Linked DNA regions of Pseudoduganella dura. The protein of the gene in region 2 interacts with the protein of the main gene of each other region in a pairwise test. Links are inferred from orthologs where the notes say so. Each region holds a gene or a part of one and is shown on either strand. Other genes may lie near its edges.

Region 1 (3,909 bases), 850 kb from region 2 along the record:
TCTTCGGTTTTCGGTTTCGCTTCCTCGCGCCGGTTGAAGCCGGCCACCATGTCGAAGCGGAACAGGCGGCATTCCAGCGCGCCGTTGAAGAACGGCGTCTTGCGCGATTCCTTCAGGCGCAGCAGCTTCGGCAGGTTCAGGTCGGCCGTGAACAGGTAGGCCGTCCAGCCGGCGAAGCGCTGCTTCAGCGTCTTCGACAGATCGGCATAGAACGACTTCGCCAGTTCGTCTTCGGGCATCGTGCTGTCGCCCCGTACGCCGATCCGCTCGCCATACGGCGGATTCGTCAGCACGATGCCCGGCGCGCCGTCCAGGTTCGCAACGGGCGGCTGCACCTGCTGCGCCTCGATCTGCTTCAACGGCACTTCGAACAGGATACCGGCGTTGCGCAGGTTATGGCGCGTCATTGCCACCATGTCGCCCGAGATGTCGGAGCCGAAGATCGTCGGCTCGGCCGGCAGCGGATTGGGCTTGATCGCCGCCTTCATTTCCTGCCACGGCGCCGGATCGAAGTCGTGGAACTTTTCAAACGCGAACTGGCGGCGCGCGCCGGGAGGGATGCCCTGCACCATCTGCGCCGCCTCGCACAGGATCGTGCCGGAACCGCACATCGGGTCGAACAGCGGGATGCCCGGCTTCCAGCCGGAAACGCGCAGCAGGCCGGCCGCGAGGTTCTCGCGCAGCGGCGCGTCGCCCGTCTCGGTGCGCCAGCCGCGCTTGAACAGCGCCTCGCCGGACGTATCGAGGTAGACGATGAACTGGCGCTGGTCGAGGAAGCCGGCGATCCGCATGTCCGGCTCGCGCGTGTTGACCGACGGGCGCTTGTTGTACATGTCGCGGAAGCGGTCGCAGACGGCATCCTTGATCTTCAGCGTGGTGAACTCGATGCTTTTCAGCGGCGACTTGATGGCCGTGACGTCGACGCGGATCGTGTGGTCCACGCCGAACCATTCTTCCCACGGCTGCGCGAGCACGAGGTCGTAGATGTCGTTTTCGTTCTGGTAATGGCACACGCCCATCCGCATCAGCACGCGCGAGGCGATGCGCGAATGCAGGTTGATGCGGTAGGCGTCATACAGGTCGCCCGAGCAGTGCACGCCGCCCGGCACCTGGTTGTGCACCTTCAGCGTGGGGCTTTGCGTGGTTTGCGCGATCTCGAGGAGTTCCTCGGCCAGCGCCACTTCCATGCCGCGCGGGCATGGGCAGAAATAGGAAGTCATGGGGGTACCCTTTGTCCGTTGAAAAACAATTGCTCCAGCACTGGCAAGCCGCCAGTGCCTCTCTTGACCCCAGAGGCGAAACCTGGGGTCAGACCCGGCGGGTCTGACCCCGGCAGTTGCCGTTGGGTGAAAATGCTGTTGCGCTACTCAAAACGGCTTGACGACCACCAGGATCACGATCGCCACCAGCAGCAGCACGGGCACTTCGTTGAACCAGCGGTAGAACACGTGGCCGCGCTTGTTCGTGCCGCGCTCGAATTTCTTCAGCAGCGAGCCGCATGCGTGGTGATAGCCCAGCGCCAGCACCACGAAGGTCAGCTTGGCATGCAGCCAGCCGGGCAGCTTCATGCCTTCCGGCGAGTGGTATTGCATCCATGTGAGGACCAGGCCGAACACGATGGCCGGCACCGCCAGCATCGTCATGAACCGGTACAGCTTGCGGGCCATCAGCAGCAGGCGCTCGGTCGTCGGGCCGGGCGCTTCCTGCGCCAGGTTGACGAAGATGCGCGGCAGGTAGAACAGCCCGGCGAACCAGGAAGTGATGAAGACGATGTGCAGCGCTTTAACCCACAGCATGGAGATCCTTTTATGTAGCCTTGTTGGCGCAACGGTACTTGCGCAACCGTACCTGCATGACGTTACTTGCGTACTTCGCCGTGGCCGAACACGACGTACTTCAGCGACGTCAGCCCTTCCAGCCCGACCGGTCCGCGCGCATGCAGCTTGTCGTTCGAGATGCCGATCTCGGCGCCCAGGCCGTATTCGAAACCGTCGGCGAAGCGGGTCGATGCGTTGACCATCACCGAGGCGCTGTCCACTTCGCGCAGGAAGCGCATCGCGGCGCTGTAGTCCTCGGTCACGATCGCCTCGGTATGCTTGGAGGACCAGGTGTTGATATGGTCCATCGCCGCATCGATGCCGTCCACCACGCGCACGGCCAGGATCGGCGCCAGGTATTCGGTGGCCCAGTCCTGTTCGCTCGCATGCGCCAGGTGCGGGTAGGCGGCGGCGTTCAATATCGCGAACGCTTCGTCGTCGGCGCGCAGTTCGACCCCCTCGGCCAGGTACAGTTTCGCCAGCGCCGGCAGCACCGCTGGCGCCACCGAGCGCTCGACCAGCAGCGTTTCCATCGTGTTGCACGTGCCGTAGCGGTGGCACTTGGCGTTGAAGCCGATGTCCAGCGCCTTCTGCAGGTCGGCCTTCGCATCGATGTACACGTGGCAGATGCCGTCCAGGTGCTTGATCATCGGCACCGTGGCTTCTTCCATCAGCCGTGCGATCAGGCCCTTGCCGCCGCGCGGCACGATCACGTCCACGTATTGCGGCATCGTGATCAGCGCGCCCACGGCGGCGCGGTCGGTGGTATCGACGACCTGAACGCCGTCTTCCGGCAGGCCGGCGCCGGCCAGGCCTTCCTTGACGATCTTCGCCAGCGCGCGGTTGCAGTGAATCGCTTCCGAGCCGCCGCGCAGGATCGTGGCGTTGCCGCTCTTGATGCACAGGCCGGCCGCATCCACCGTGACGTTCGGCCGCGCTTCGTAGATGATGCCAATGACGCCCAGCGGCACGCGCATCTGTCCGACCTGGATGCCGGTCGGGCGCGTTTTCATGTTCGAGATCTCGCCCACCGGGTCGGGCAGCGCGACGATCTGGCGCAGGCCTTCGACCATCGTGGCGATGGCCTTGTCCGACAGGGTCAGGCGGTCCACCATCGCCGGCGCCAGGCCGTTGGCGCGGGCCGCTTCCAGGTCCTGCCCGTTGGCCGCGCGCAGCGCTCCGGCTTCGCGCTCGATCGCATCGGCGATCAGGCTCAGGGCCCGGTTGCGGGTGGCGCTGTCGGCGCGCGCCATGGCGCGCGAGGCGGCGCGGGCGCGTTTGCCCAGCGCTTCCATGTACTCTTTGACTTCGGCTTCGTTCATCGTGCTCATGATTATCCTCGTGCTACCCTCGTGCCACCTTCAGCGCCAGCTGCAGCATGGCATCCCATTGGTCGCCGGCGAACGCCTTGGCGCGCAAGCCCTTGACCATCCTGTCGACCTGGGCGGCCTGCCGCAGCGCCGCTTCCAGCGTTGCCTGCGAAACGCGGCGCAACGCCGGTTCCATCATGCGCTCGCGCGGCCCCCAGATCCGGTATTCCTTCAGCAGCGCCGCCAGCGGTCGGCCCTGCGCCATCCCTGCCTTCAATTTTAGCAGCGTGCGGATTTCCTCGGAGACTGCCCACAGCACCAGTGGCAGCGCCTCGCCCTCGCCTTTCAGCCCTTCGAGCATGCGCACCAGCCGGGCCGGGTCGCCGCCCAGCATCGCCTCGGACAGCTTGAACACGTCGTAGCGCGCCACGTTCAGCACGGCGTCGTGCACCTGTTCGTAGGTGAGCTTGCCCGGCTCGTGCAACAGGCCCAGCTTCTGGATCTCCTGGTGCGCCGCCAGCAGGTTGCCCTCGACGCGGTCGGCGATGAAATCGAGGCTTTGCCGGTCGGCGCTCTGCCCCTGCATCGAAAGCCGCAGCGAAATCCAGTTCGGCAGCTGCGCGCGCTCCACGTTGGGAATGTCGATGTACACCGCCGCCGCCTGCAGCGCCGTCACCCATGCCGCCTTGGCCGTCTGCCAGTCCAGCTTCGGCAGCGTGATCATCGTGAGATTGTCCGGCGACAGGTTTTTCACGTAAGCCTGCAGCGCGGCGCCGCCATCC
Region 2 (4,852 bases):
CGCCGGCCGCTATTTCACCAACGCGATCGACACGAAGACCACCGGCGTGGACTTGGTGAGCACGTACCGCCTGAACCTGGCCAACCGCGACCGCGTGGACTTCACCGCCGCGTACAACCACAACAAGACGACCGTCGAGAACGTGGCCGCCAATCCGGCGATCCTCACCGCGAACAACCTGCTTCTGATCGACCGCCAGACGGTGCAGCGCAATACGGTCGGCTCGCCGAAGGACAAGTTCAGCCTGGGCGCCGACTACACGGCCGACGGCTGGAGCGCCCGCGCGCTGGCCACGCAGTACGGCAAGTTCACCGTCCCGCAGAACAACGCGGCGCTGGACCAGGAATACGGCCGGCAATGGGTGCTGGACGTCTCCGCCACCGTGCGCCTCGCCACCAACTGGCGCGTCACCGCCGGCGTCGACAACCTGACCGACAGCTATCCGGACAAGACCACCACCGCCGGCAACCTGAACACGAACGGTATCTATCCGTACTCGAACTTCTCGCCGGCCGGTTTCAACGGGCGGTTCTTCTATGCGAAGGTGGGGTACAGCTGGTAAGGCTGGCTGCTTCAACGAAAATCCCGCCTGATGGCGGGATTTTTTTTGGATCGCGCACAGCTTCGGCATCGTCGCGGCCTGGTGTCGGACAATTTTTCCGGATGCCTTTCCCGGAAAATTTGTCCGACACCGGTTTTCCCATGCATTGCCGTTGCATCCAGAGAAAACCGGTGTCCGACACTATTTTCTGGCTGATTCGCCCAGAAAATAATGTCCGACACCGGTGCCTCCATCAGTGCCTCGCCGGCGCCGGCTGGCGGCGAACGGGCAAAAAAAACCCGGCAAAAGCCGGGCTCGATTGCAGAAACGGGAAACCTAAGCCGCCTCGGCCCCCAGCAGCGCCTGCTCGATATCGCCGCGCTTGAGCTCCGGAGCGAACTGCGAAATGAATTCGTAGGCATACTGCCGCAGGTAAGCCCCGCGCCGCACGGCCAGCCGCGTGGTGTTGGCGGCGAACAGGTGCGAGGCCTCGATCGCCCGCAGGCCCTTGTCGCGGCCATGGTCGAACGCCATCGACGCCACCAGCCCCACGCCGAGGCCCAGCGCCACGTACTGCTTGATCACGTCGGAGTCCATCGCCGTCAGCACGATGTCCGGCCGCACGCCGGCCTTGTCGAACGCATCGTCGATGTGGCCGCGGCCCGTGAAGCCGACGTCATAGGTGATCAGCTGGAACTCGGCCAGGTCTTCCAGCCGCACCGGCGTGCGCGTCAGCAGCGGGTGGTCGTCCGGCACCACGATCAGGTGGCTCCAGCGGTAGCATGGGAACGACACCAGGTCGGGGAACTGCGACAGGCCTTCGGTAGCGATACCGATATCGGCCTTGCCGGACAACACCCATTCGGCGATGTGCTCGGGCGAACTCTGTTGCAGCGCGATCCGCACATCCGGGAACGTCTTGCGGAAGTGCGACACGGCGCGCGGCAGCGCGTAGCGCGCCTGCGTGTGCGTGGCCGCGACCGTCAGCGTGCCGGTGCTCTGGCCCTTGTATTCCATGCTGGCGTGCTGCAGGTTCTCGGCCTCGATCAGCAGGCGGTCGATGATCTTCAGGATGCCCTTGCCCGGCTCGGTCAGGCCCGTCAGGCGCTTGCCGTTGCGCTCGAAGATGACCACGCCCAGTTCGTCCTCCAGCTCGCGGATCTGGCGGCTCACGCCGGGCTGCGACGTGAACAGCGCATTGGCCACTTCGGTCAGGTTGTAGTTGCGGCGGGCCGCTTCACGGATGGAGCGCAGTTGCTGGAAATTCATATGGAAGCTCCTTCATCGACGAATACGCGCAGGCGCTTGGGACGCACCACCAGGGTTTCACCCTCTTTCAGTCCCAGGTTCTGGAACCGCTCATTGGAAATCGTGGCCTCGATCAGCTGGGCATTGTCGGTGCGTTCCAGGTCCAGCTGGGCCAGCGGGCCGATCGCATGCGCGCGGCGCAGCTTGACGACGATGCCTTCGGCACCGCTGACATAACGGTCCACTTCCATCTCGTGCGGACGCACGTAGGCGGTGCCTTTGCCATCGCGCACGCCGGTATGGGCCGGCACGTCGAGCTGCACGTCCGCGTCGGCCAGCACGCCTTCGTGCACACGGCCATGGAACACGTTCACGTTGCCCAGGAAGCCGTACACGAACGGCGAGGCCGGGTGGTTGTACACCTCGTCCGGCGTGCCGATCTGCTCGACGGTGCCCTTGTTCATCAGCACCACCTGGTCCGCCACTTCGAGCGCCTCTTCCTGGTCGTGCGTGACGAAGATGGACGATACGTGCAGGTCATCGTGCAGGCGGCGCAGCCAGCGGCGCAGTTCCTTGCGCACCTTCGCGTCCAGCGCGCCGAACGGCTCATCGAGCAGCAGGACACGGGGTTCGACCGCCAGGGCACGCGCCAGCGCGATGCGCTGGCGCTGGCCGCCGGAGAGCTGCGGCGGATAGCGGTCGGCCAGCCAATCGAGCTGCACCAGCTCCAGCAGGTCCTTCACCTTGCGGCGGATCTGGTCTTCGGAGGGGCGCTCGCTACGCTGCTTCACGCGCAGGCCGAATGCCACGTTCTCGAACACGGTCATGTGCTTGAACAGCGCGTAATGCTGGAACACGAAGCCCACCTGGCGCTCGCGCACGTGGCGGTCGGAGGCATCCTCGCCGTCGAGCAGCACCTGGCCGGAATCCGGGTGTTCCAGGCCGGCGATACAGCGCAGCAGCGTGGTCTTGCCGCAGCCGGAAGGGCCCAGCAGCGCGGTCAGCTCGCCGGCCGGGAAATCCAGCGACACGTTGTTCAGCGCCACGAAATTGCCAAAGCGCTTGTTGATGTTCTTGACTGCGATGGTCATGTGTTGCTCCCGCCTTGATTGTCCATTAGTTGTCGTTCCCATCGGCATTGCGCGATTCGTGCAGGCGCCACTCGATGAAGGATTTCAGCGCCAGCGTCACCAGTGCGAGCAGTGCCAGCAGCGAGGCAACGGCGAAGGCCGCGACGAAGTTGTATTCGTTGTAGAGGATCTCGACCTGCAGCGGCATCGTGTTGGTCTCGCCGCGGATATGGCCGGAGACGACCGACACGGCGCCGAACTCGCCCATGGCGCGGGCATTACACAGGATCACGCCATACAGCAGGCCCCACTTGATGTTGGGAAGCGTTACGCGGAAGAAGGTCTGCAGGCCGGAGGCCCCCAGCACCACGGCCGCTTCCTCTTCCTCGCTGCCCTGCGCCTGCATCAGCGGAATCAGCTCGCGCGCCACGAACGGGAACGTGATGAAGATGGTCGCGATGACGATGCCGGGCACGGCGAACAGGATCTTGATGTCGTGCTCGGCCAGCCACGGGCCGAACCAGCCTTGCGCGCCGAACAGCAGCACGTAGATCAGGCCGGAGATCACCGGCGACACGGAAAACGGCAGGTCGATCAATGTCAGCAGCAGGCTCTTGCCGCGGAACTCGAACTTGGCGATGGCCCACGAAGCGGCCACGCCGAACACGAGGTTCAGCGGCACCGCGATGGCGGCCGTGATCAGGGTCAGCTTGATGGCGGCGATCGCGTCTTCCTCGCGGATCGCCTCGAAATAGACCTCGGTGCCCTTCTTCAGCGCCTCGGCGAACACGGCGATCAGCGGCACGAACAGGAACAGCGTGAGGAACGCCAGCGCGACGGTGATCAGCGCATAGCGTACCCAGCGTGGTTCCAGCAGTTCGGAGACGGAGGGCAGTTCGCCCCGATGGGAAGTTCCACTCATGCTTATTTACCCGACTTTCCGCGGGCCCAGGCCTGCAACATGTTGATACCCAACAGCATCAGGAACGACACGACGAGCATCACGACGGCAATCGCCGTGGCGCCCGCGTAGTCGTATTGTTCCAGCTTGGTGATGATGAACAGCGGCGTGATCTCGGACACCATCGGCATGTTGCCGGCAATGAAGATCACCGAGCCGTATTCGCCGGTGGCGCGCGCGAACGCGAGCGCAAAGCCCGTCACCAGCGACGGCATCACGGTGGGGAACACCACCTTGGTGAACGTCTGCCAGGACGATGCGCCCAGCGACGCGGCGGCTTCTTCCAGCTCGCGCTCGGCGTCTTCCAGCACCGGCTGCACCGTGCGCACCACGAACGGCAGGCCGATGAACGTGAGGGCCAGCACCACGCCGATCGGCGTGAAGGCCACCTTGATGCCCAGCGTGCCCTCGACGAACTGGCCGATCCAGCCGTTCGATGAGTACAGTGCCGTCAGCGTGATGCCGGCAACCGCCGTCGGCAACGCGAACGGCAGGTCGACCAGCGCATCGATGAAGCGCTTGCCGGGAAAGCGGTAGCGCACCAGCACCCACGCGACGATACCGCCGAAGATCACGTTGATCGTGGCGCCGATCAGCGAGGCGCCGAACGTCAAGCGGTAAGAGGCCATCACGCGCTCGGACGTGACGGCGCTCCAGAAACCTTCCCACGTCATCGTGAAAGTCTTGAGGAACAGCGCCGACAGCGGAATCAGCACGATCAGCGTCAGGTAGAAGATCGTGAAGCCCAGCGAGAGCTTAAAGCCCGGCATCACCCGGTACGGCGCCCTCTTCCTGGCTTCGAACGGTACCGGTTGTGTAACCGGCAGTACTGCAGACATGGTGGCCTCTTATTACATTTTCGGATATTGAGGCCGAAGTCTCGCATCTGGGCGTTATAAACCAAACTAACCTTTTGTCATTTGCTTAGATGCAGGAATCGATATAACGCAACCGTGCGGGCTGTCGACGTGTTCACACCAAAATCATTTCCTGGAACCGGGGTCAGACCCCAATTTTCAGCAATGTTTCCTG

What was found.
Region 1: the proteins of GJV26_RS19565 (region 2) and GJV26_RS15845 interact in binary tests that used the Escherichia coli proteins (3 or more experiments, as listed by UniProt). The link is inferred for Pseudoduganella dura from one-to-one orthologs.

What each region holds. Positions count from the first base shown.
Region 1 is NZ_WNWM01000002.1:3,622,010-3,625,918, reverse strand. The notes cover bases 1,004-3,909. They hold GJV26_RS15845 (glutamate-5-semialdehyde dehydrogenase), read right to left. Parts: upstream 3,149-3,909; coding sequence 1,859-3,148; downstream 1,004-1,858. Other genes in these bases: holA (DNA polymerase III subunit delta), read right to left, coding at 3,162-3,909; GJV26_RS15850 (CopD family protein), read right to left, coding at 1,368-1,796; GJV26_RS15855 (THUMP domain-containing class I SAM-dependent RNA methyltransferase), read right to left, coding at 1,004-1,220. In the rest of the region: more of GJV26_RS15855, read right to left, coding at 1-1,003. UniProt on the Escherichia coli protein: Catalyzes the NADPH-dependent reduction of L-glutamate 5-phosphate into L-glutamate 5-semialdehyde and phosphate. The product spontaneously undergoes cyclization to form 1-pyrroline-5-carboxylate.
Region 2 is NZ_WNWM01000002.1:4,474,014-4,478,865, reverse strand. Bases 844-3,688 are described here. They hold GJV26_RS19565 (sulfate/molybdate ABC transporter ATP-binding protein), read right to left. Parts: upstream 2,881-3,688; coding sequence 1,807-2,880; downstream 844-1,806. Other genes in these bases: cysW (sulfate ABC transporter permease subunit CysW), read right to left, coding at 2,906-3,688; GJV26_RS19570 (CysB family HTH-type transcriptional regulator), read right to left, coding at 878-1,810. Outside these bases: GJV26_RS19575 (TonB-dependent receptor plug domain-containing protein), read left to right, coding at 1-562; more of cysW, read right to left, coding at 3,689-3,781; sulfate ABC transporter permease subunit CysT, read right to left, coding at 3,784-4,659. UniProt on the Escherichia coli protein: Part of the ABC transporter complex CysAWTP involved in sulfate/thiosulfate import. Responsible for energy coupling to the transport system.